Regions from separate parts of the Streptomyces sp. NPDC051940 genome, predicted to be linked through region 2. Evidence: riboswitches for the same ligand, from Rfam matches in the RefSeq annotation. Region 2 holds a riboswitch; the other holds the start of a gene.
The links. A riboswitch is a leader RNA that binds a small molecule or an ion and turns the genes downstream of it on or off. The one in region 2 is predicted to bind thiamine pyrophosphate.
Positions count from the first base shown of each region.

Region 1 (4,198 bases), on a different contig from region 2:
CGAACCCCGCCGCGACCAGCAGCGCCCGCCGTACGAGCGGGAAGTCGACCTCCCGCCACACTCGCCAGGGCGACGCCCCGAGCACCGCCGCCGCCTCGCGCAGCCGGTCGTCCACCGCCCGCAGCACGGGAAGCATCGTCCGTACGACGAAAGGGACACCGACAAGCGCCTGCGCGAGCGGCACCAGGATCCACGCCGACCGCAGGTCCAGCGGCGGTTCGTCGAGGGAGATCAGAAAACCGAAGCCGACGGTGACCGCGGAAGTGCCCAGCGGCAGCATCAGCATGGCGTCGAAACCGCGCACGAACCGTCCCGCCCTCCGGCTGACGGCAGCGGCGGCCAGTCCCCCGACGACGAGGGCGATAACGGTGGCCACCGCGGCGTACGAGAGGGAGTTGCCGATGGCCTCCAGCGGAGGGACGGCGAAGGTGCCGTCGGAGGTCTGCAGCCGCTCGTAGAAGCCGAAGCCGTATCCGCCGGGGGTGGAGAAGGAGCGCTCGACGAGCACGGCGAGGGGCAGCACTATCAGCACCGCCACGACCGCGAGCACCGCTCCCAGCAGCGTCCACTCCCCCGCCCCGCGCGGGCGGCGGGCGGTGCCGGCCGGCGCGACGAGCTTCAGCGCCGTCTCGCGCCGCCGCACGGTCCACGCGTGCACCGCGAGGATCCCCGCCACGGCGGCGAACTGGACGAGCGTCAGCACGGCGGCCGTCGGCAGGTCGAGGAAGTCGGCGGTCTGCCGGTAGATCTCGACCTCCAGCGTGGCGTAGTACGGCCCGCCGAGGATCTGGATCACGCCGAAGGAGGTGAAGGTGAAGAGGAAGACCATCAGCGCGGCGGCCGCCACCGACGGCCCGAGGGCGGGCAGCGTCACCCGCCGCCACGCCGCGAGACGGCCGGCGCCCAGCACCCGTGCGGCCTCCTCCTGGCGCGGGTCGAGCTGCGACCACAGGCCGCCGACGGTCCGTACGACCACGGCGTAGTTGAAGAAGACGTGCGCGAGCAGGATCGCCCACACCGTGGTGTCCAGGCGTACGCCCCACGTGTCGTCCAGCAGCCCGCCGCGTCCGAGCAGGGCCAGGAAGGCGGAGCCCACCACGACGGTCGGCAGGACGAACGGGACGGTCACCACGGCCCGCAGGAACTCCTTGCCCGGGAAGTCGAAGCGGGCGAAGACGTACGCGCCGGGCAGCGCGATCAGCAGCGTGAGGACGGTGGACGCGGCGGCCTGCCAGACGGTGAACCACAGCACCTCCCGGATCCCGGGATCCCCGAGGACCTCCGCGAACCGCCCGAACTGCCACTCCCCGCCCTCGCGCAGCCCGCGCCCCACGATGGCGGCCACCGGATAGACGAAGAACAGCGCGAAGAACGCGGCCGGCACGGCGATCAGGCCGAGCCGTACCGCGCTCCCGCGCGCGTGCCGTAGCACCGCGGGCCGCGTCACCTCACGACGAGCGACGTCCACGTCTTGATCCACTGCTCCCGGTTCTCGTCGATCTTCGCCGGTTCCAGTCCGAGCGGGTCGACCGTGGTGCCGTACTTGGTGAAGAGCTCGGGCAGCCGCGCGTCCTCCCGTACGGGGTAGACGAACATGTTCAGCGGCATGTCCTCCTGGAAGGTCTTGCCGAGCATGAAGTCGATCAGCTTCTTCCCGCCGTCCTCGTTCTTCGCCCCCTTCAGCAGACCCGCGAACTCGATCTGCCGGAAGCAGGTGCCCGTCGACACGCCGGTGGGCGCCTGCTTCGGGGCCGGCTTCACGTCGAGCACCCCGGCCGGCGGGCTGGAGGCGTACGAGACGACCAGCGGCTTGTCGCCCTTGCCGGCGCCCGAGAAGCGCTCGAAGTACGCCTGCTCCCAGCCGTCGACGACCTCGACGCCGTTGTCCTTGAGCTGCTTCCAGTAGCCCTCCCAGCCGTCGTCGCCGTACTCGGCGATGGTGCCGAGGACGAAGCCGAGGCCCGGGGAGGAGGTGGCGGCGTTCTCGGTGACCAGGAGGTTCTTGTACTCGGGCTTCACCAGGTCGGCGAAGGTCTTGGGCGGCTCGAGCTTCTTGTCGGCGAAGTACTTGCGGTCGTAGTTGACGCAGATGCTGCCGTAGTCGATCGGCGTGACCCGGTGCTCGCCGCTGTCGAGCTGCAGGTCCTTCGGGACGGACCCCAGGTCCTTCGCCTTGTACGACGTGAAGATCCCGTTGTCGAGGCCGCGGGAGAGCAGGGTGTTGTCGATGCCGAAGAAGACGTCACCCTGCGGGTTGTCCTTGGACAGGATCGCCTGGTTGACGGCGGAGCCGGCGTCCTTGCCCTTGAGTACCTTGACCTTGAGTCCGGTCTGCTGCTCGAACTCCTTCAGCACGCTTGCGGAGGCCGCGAAGGAGTCGTGGGTGACGAGCGTGACGGTCTTCGGCGAGCCGCCGCCCGCGTCCCCGCCGGAGTCGTCGCCGCAGGCGGCGAGGGCGGTGGCGCCCAGCGCCACGGCCAGGGCGGTCGCGGCGGCGCGCCGCGGGCGGATCCTGCCATTCATCGGCTTCATCGGGCTGCTTTCCTGAACGGGCAGGGCATGGCAGCACGAAGCGAGAGTCGGCCGAACTTCCTACCCAGAATTACCTGGGCGAGGTTCGAGGGTCTGCGGCCTGTGCCCGTGGTGGACGGTGCCGCACTCTCAGCGCTGCGAGCGCTCCCCTGTCGGTTTGTACGAATGAACGATAGCAGCGTGCAGGGGCGGCGGAGTCCGGCCGGACCCGGGCCTGCTTCGCGGCCCGTTCTCCGGCCTGTCCCCCGGCCTACTTCTCCGCTGCGGCGAGCTGCCCGCAGGCGCCCTCGATCTCCTGACCGCGGGTGTCGCGGACCGTGACGGGAACACCGTGGGCCTCCAGGGCCGCGACGAACGCGCGCTCGTCCTCCGGCCGCGAGGCCGTCCACTTCGACCCGGGCGTCGGGTTCAGCGGGATCAGGTTCACGTGGACGCGGTTGCCCTTGAGGAGGCGGCCCAGCAGGTCCGCCCGCCATGCCTGGTCGTTGATGTCCCGGATCAGGGCGTACTCGATGGACACGCGACGCCCGGACTGCTCGGCGTAGCCCCACGCGGCGTCGAGCACCTCGCGGACCTTCCACCGGGTGTTCACGGGCACCAGCTCGTCGCGGAGCTCGTCGTCGGGTGCGTGCAGCGACACGGCGAGGCGGCACTTGAGGCCCTCGTCGGCGAGCCGGTTGATGGCGGGCACGAGGCCGACGGTCGACACGGTGATGCCGCGCTGCGAGAGCCCGAGCCCGTCCGGCTCGGGGTCGGTGAGGCGGCGGATGGCGCCGAGCACGCGGTTGTAGTTGGCGAGGGGCTCGCCCATGCCCATGAACACGATGTTCGACAGCCGCGCCGGCCCGCCGGGCACCTCGCCGTCGCGCAGGGCGCGCATGCCCTCGACGATCTGGTGCACGATCTCCGCGGTCGACAGGTTCCGGGTGAGCCCCGCCTGCCCGGTCGCGCAGAAGGGGCAGTTCATCCCGCACCCGGCCTGCGAGCTGATGCACATGGTGACCCGGTCGGGATACCGCATCAGCACGGACTCGACGAGCGTCCCGTCGAACAGCCGCCACAGCGTCTTGCGCGTCGTGTCGTCGTCACACGACAGATGCCGCACGACGCTCATCAGCTCGGGCATCAGCGCGTCGCGCAGCCCCTCCCGCGCGCCGGCCGGGATATCGGTCCAGTCGGCGGGATCGCTGGTGTACCGCGCGAAGTAGTGCTGCGACAGCTGCTTGGCCCGGAACGGCTTCTCCCCCAGGGCGGCCACAGCCTCCTTACGCTCCGCAGGCGTGAGGTCGGCAAGGTGCCGCGGCGGCTTCTTGACCCCGCGGGGGGCGACGAAAGTGAGTTCTCCGGGTTTAGGCATAGCCCTACCAGTGTCGCAGATCGGGAGCCGTGACCCGCACCGCGCACAGGGCCCGTGGAATCACCCGCCGCCGTCGGGCCCTGACGCTCCGTGGCACATCAGGCGGCCTTCCGACGCGGGGTGCAGCATGGAAGTACCGGCCATCAGGAGGTGCGTGATCATGACGGAGTTCATGGACGTTCACCACGGGATGAAGGGGATCACGGACGCTCAACTGCAGGAGGCACACCGCGCGGACCTGGCCATCCAGGCCGACGAGGGAGTGCAGTTCAAGCAGGCCTGGGCAGACCCCGAGTCCGGAGTGGTCTA
Region 1 covers NZ_JBFAXR010000142.1:1,930-6,127, forward strand. The annotation lists gene AB0M28_RS34530 (iron ABC transporter permease) at 1-1,432, opposite strand, end outside; gene AB0M28_RS34535 (thiamine ABC transporter substrate-binding protein) at 1,444-2,523, opposite strand; TPP riboswitch at 2,572-2,693, opposite strand; gene rlmN (23S rRNA (adenine(2503)-C(2))-methyltransferase RlmN) at 2,783-3,889, opposite strand; gene AB0M28_RS34545 (SCO4226 family nickel-binding protein) at 4,050-4,198, shown strand, end outside.
Region 1: another riboswitch for thiamine pyrophosphate. It lies ahead of AB0M28_RS34535 (thiamine ABC transporter substrate-binding protein); the one in region 2 lies ahead of thiC (phosphomethylpyrimidine synthase ThiC).

Region 2 (4,198 bases):
GGCGCCGATGCCGGAGGTGATGTGGTCGTACGCCGGGGCGATGTCCGTCGTCAGCGGGCCCAGGGTGTAGAACGGGGCCTCCTCGCAGATCTCCTGCTGGAGGTCGACGTTCTCCTTGATCTTGTGCATCGGGACATGGCCCGGGCCCTCGATCATCGTCTGGACGTCGTGGGACTTGGCGATCCGGTTGAGCTCGCCCAGCGTGCGCAGCTCCGCGAACTGCGCCTCGTCGTTGGCGTCCGCGATGGAGCCGGGGCGCAGGCCGTCGCCGAGGGAGTACGTCACGTCGTACGCGGCGAGGATCTCGCACAGCTCCTCGAAGTTCTCGTACAGGAAGCTCTCCTTGTGGTGCGCCAGGCACCACGCCGCCATGATCGAGCCGCCGCGCGAGACGATGCCCGTCTTGCGGCGGGCGGTGAGCGGGACGTAGCGCAGCAGGACGCCCGCGTGGACGGTCATGTAGTCGACGCCCTGCTCGGCCTGCTCGATGACGGTGTCCTTGTAGATCTCCCAGGTCAGCTCCTCGGCCTTGCCGTCGACCTTTTCGAGGGCCTGGTACAGCGGCACCGTGCCGATCGGGACGGGTGAGTTGCGCAGCACCCACTCGCGCGTGGTGTGGATGTTGCGGCCGGTGGAGAGGTCCATGACCGTGTCGGCGCCCCAGCGGGTGGCCCAGGTCATCTTCTCGACCTCCTCCTCGATGGAGGAGGTGACGGCGGAGTTGCCGATGTTGGCGTTCACCTTCACCAGGAAGTTCTTGCCGATGATCATCGGCTCGATCTCCGGGTGGTTGACGTTCGCGGGCAGGACGGCGCGGCCGGCGGCGATCTCGTCGCGTACGAACTCGGGGGTCACGCCCTCGCGTATCGCCACGTACTCCATCTCGGCGGTGGTCTCACCCCGCTTCGCGTACGCGAGCTGGCTGACCGCCCGCCCGTCCCGCCCCCGGCGCGGAAGCCGCGGCCGGCCCGGGAAGACGGCGTCGAGGTTGCGCAGGTTGCCGCCGCGCGGCGAGGTGTGCTTGATGCCGTCGTCCTCGGGGCGGACGGGGCGGCCCGGGTACTCCTCGGTGTCGTCGCGGCCGATGATCCAGTTCTCGCGCAGCGGCGCGAGGCCCCGGCGGACGTCGGTGGTGACGTCCGGGTCGGTGTACGGGCCGGAGGTGTCGTACAGCGTGACGGCCCGCCCGTTGGTGAGGTGCACCCGGCGGACGGGGACGTTCAGGTCCGGCCGCGATCCGGTCAGATAGCCCTTGTGCCAGCCGGTCTTCGTCCCGCCCCGGCCGTTTTCAGGCGTGCGTGCATCCTGCAAGGTCATGAGACCCACTCCCTACGCCGGCATTACCCGGTAACAGGTTCGGCGGTCGGCGCAGCGGTCGCGGATCAGCGATCCGTCGTCAGCGCCCTCTCAGCCCGGTGCTCCGAGCTCCCGCGGTGTGCGAATTGTGCTTGTACGGTAGCGGCCCGCCCGGCGGCGGGGGAAGAGGACCCCGTCGGGTCACCGCACCGGCGTTGATCACTCCTTCGTGGGGCATGCACCCGTTTCGCCCGGCTAGTCTGGGCGTACGGCCGAGAATCCCGTACATGGGAGGAACCATGACCGCCGATCCGCTCCACACCCACGATGGCGACTCCGCGTTGCCGGCCTGGGCGATCCCGCCCCGGGGCGGCTTCACCGCCGCGGACCTCGACCGCATCCCCGACCTCCCGCCGCACACGGAACTGATCGACGGGAGCCTGGTGTTCGTGAGCCCTCAGCGCAGCTTTCACATGCTTGCGATGTCCATGCTTGAGACGGCCCTGCGCACCCTCGCCCCTGACCACCTCCGGGTGCGCCGCGAGATGAGCGTCGTGCTCAACAACCGCAACCGGCCCGAGCCCGACATCACCCTCGTCCGGGCCTCAGCGGTCAGCGACGAGGCCGACGAGACCGGGTACGACCGCGCCGACGTGGTGCTCGCCGTCGAGGTCGTCTCGCCCGAGTCGGAGGAGCGCGACCGCAAGCGCAAGCCGCAGCTCTACGCGGAGGCGGGCATCCCACACTTCTGGCGGGTGGAGAAGGGCCACGGCCGGCGGCCCGTGGTGTACGTGTACGAGCTCGATCCGGCCGTCGGGGTCTATGTCACGAACTCCATCCAGCACGACCGGCTGAAGCTGACCGTCCCCTTCGACATCGACATCGACCTGACCGCCGTCGACCGGCTCTGACCGGGCGGGTGGTCAGCGCACCGGGCGGGTGCCGAAGACGTAGACCCGGTCGCCCTTTCTCATCAGGTGCCACAGGGCCTTCGACTCCGCGAAGCGGAGGTTCACGCAGCCGTGTGAGCCCGGCTCGCGGTAGACGCTGGCGTACGTGCCGTGCAGCGCCTGGCCGCCGTCGAAGAACTGGCTGTACGGCATGGGGGCGTCGTAGAGCGTGGACCAGTGGTCCTTGTTGCGCCAGTAGACGCGGTGCATGCCGGTGCGGGTGTCGTAGCCGGGGCGGCCGGTGCGGACGGGGACCGGGGCGAAGAGCAGCTTGGCGCCGCTCTGCATCCACAGCAGCTGCCGGTCCAGGTCGACGCAGACGACCCGGCCGACGCCGGTCGGGCAGCGGCCCGCCTTGTTCGGGTTCTTGCGCACCTTGGCCAGCAGCAGTTCGCCGTGTGTGACGGCGCCCGCGTAGCCGACGGCCGGCCAGATGTCCCGCTTGCGCTGGTACGCCTGGATCGCCGCGCAGTCCGCCGCCGACTGCCTGCCGTCCGCCTTCAACCCCAGATAGCGCTCGACCTGCCGCTGGTACGGGCCGGCCTTGCGGGTGCAGAACGGGTACTGCTTGCCGCCCTCACCCGGCGGGGACGACTCGACGTCCGGCAGCACGGGCAGCGGCTCGGGTTCGAGCTGGTTGCTCTCCAGCGCGGCCCGCCCGCGGGGGATCTCGGGGGCGATGGTGCCCTGATCGGGGGTGCTCGCGTACGGCAGGAGCTGCTGGTAGTCGGCGAGGCCGAAGTGCTCGCCCCCCTCCGGCCGCTCGTCGGCCACCGCGGGGACCGCGCCCGCCAGCAGGAGCAGTACGGCGGTCAGGGCTGCTGCCAGCGGGCGCACGGGGGCGCTGGGTGCTCTGCGCAAGGGGTCACTCCCGGAACTCGTACCTCGTACCTCGTATCTCGTACCGAGAGCTGTTGTATGTGTTATTTGAACGGAAACATATGATTCGCCCGGGTCGGGGCGTGTCGGTTCGCCCAGTAGGATTTCTCAGCATGGCGGCCACTGGAACTGAGCAGCAGGGGACGAAGGCGTTCTACGTCTCGACCCCCATCTACTACGTCAACGACGCTCCCCACCTGGGCCACGCCTATACGACCGTCGCAGGCGACGTCCTCACCCGCTGGCACCGCCAGCGCGGCGAGAAGGTGTGGTACCTCACCGGCACGGACGAGCACGGTCAGAAGATCATGCGCACCGCACAGGCGAACGGGGTCACCCCGCAGGAGTGGTGCGACAAGCTCGTGGAGGAGGCCTGGCGGCCCCTCTGGGAGCACCTGGAGATCGGACACGACGACTTCATCCGTACCACGGAGAAGCGGCACACCGACCGCGTCCAGGAGTTCGTGCAGGACCTGTACGACAAGGGCGAGATCTACCAGGGCGGCTACGAGGGCCCGTACTGCGTGGGCTGCGAGGAGTACAAGACGCCGGGCGAGCTGCTCGACGGCGAGGGCGAGTACGCGGGGCAGAAGCTCTGCCCGATCCACAAGAAGCCCGTGGAGATGCTGAAGGAGGAGAACTACTTCTTCAAGCTCTCCGAGTACGGCCCGAAGCTGCTCGACTTCTACGCCGCCAACCCGGACTTCATCCAGCCCGAGTCCGCCCGCAACGAGGTCGTGAACTTCGTCCGGCAGGGCCTGCAGGACCTGTCGATCTCCCGCTCCACCTTCGACTGGGGCGTGCGCGTCCCGTGGGACGACAAGCACGTCATCTACGTCTGGATCGACGCGCTGCTGAACTACGCGACGGCCGTGGGCTACGGCTCCGACCAGGCGAAGTTCGAGGGCACCTTCCCGGCGAACGTGCACCTGGTGGGCAAGGACATCCTGCGCTTCCACGCGGTGATCTGGCCGGCCATGCTGATGGCGAACGGGCTGCCGCTGCCGGGCAAGGTCTTCGCCAACGGCTGGCTGATGGTCGGCGGCGAGAAGATGTCGAAGTCGAACCTGACG
Region 2 covers NZ_JBFAXR010000001.1:233,590-237,787, forward strand. The annotation lists gene thiC (phosphomethylpyrimidine synthase ThiC) at 1-1,317, opposite strand, end outside; TPP riboswitch at 1,309-1,442, opposite strand; gene AB0M28_RS01125 (Uma2 family endonuclease) at 1,584-2,207, shown strand; gene AB0M28_RS01130 (L,D-transpeptidase) at 2,220-3,107, opposite strand; gene metG (methionine--tRNA ligase) at 3,239-4,198, shown strand, end outside.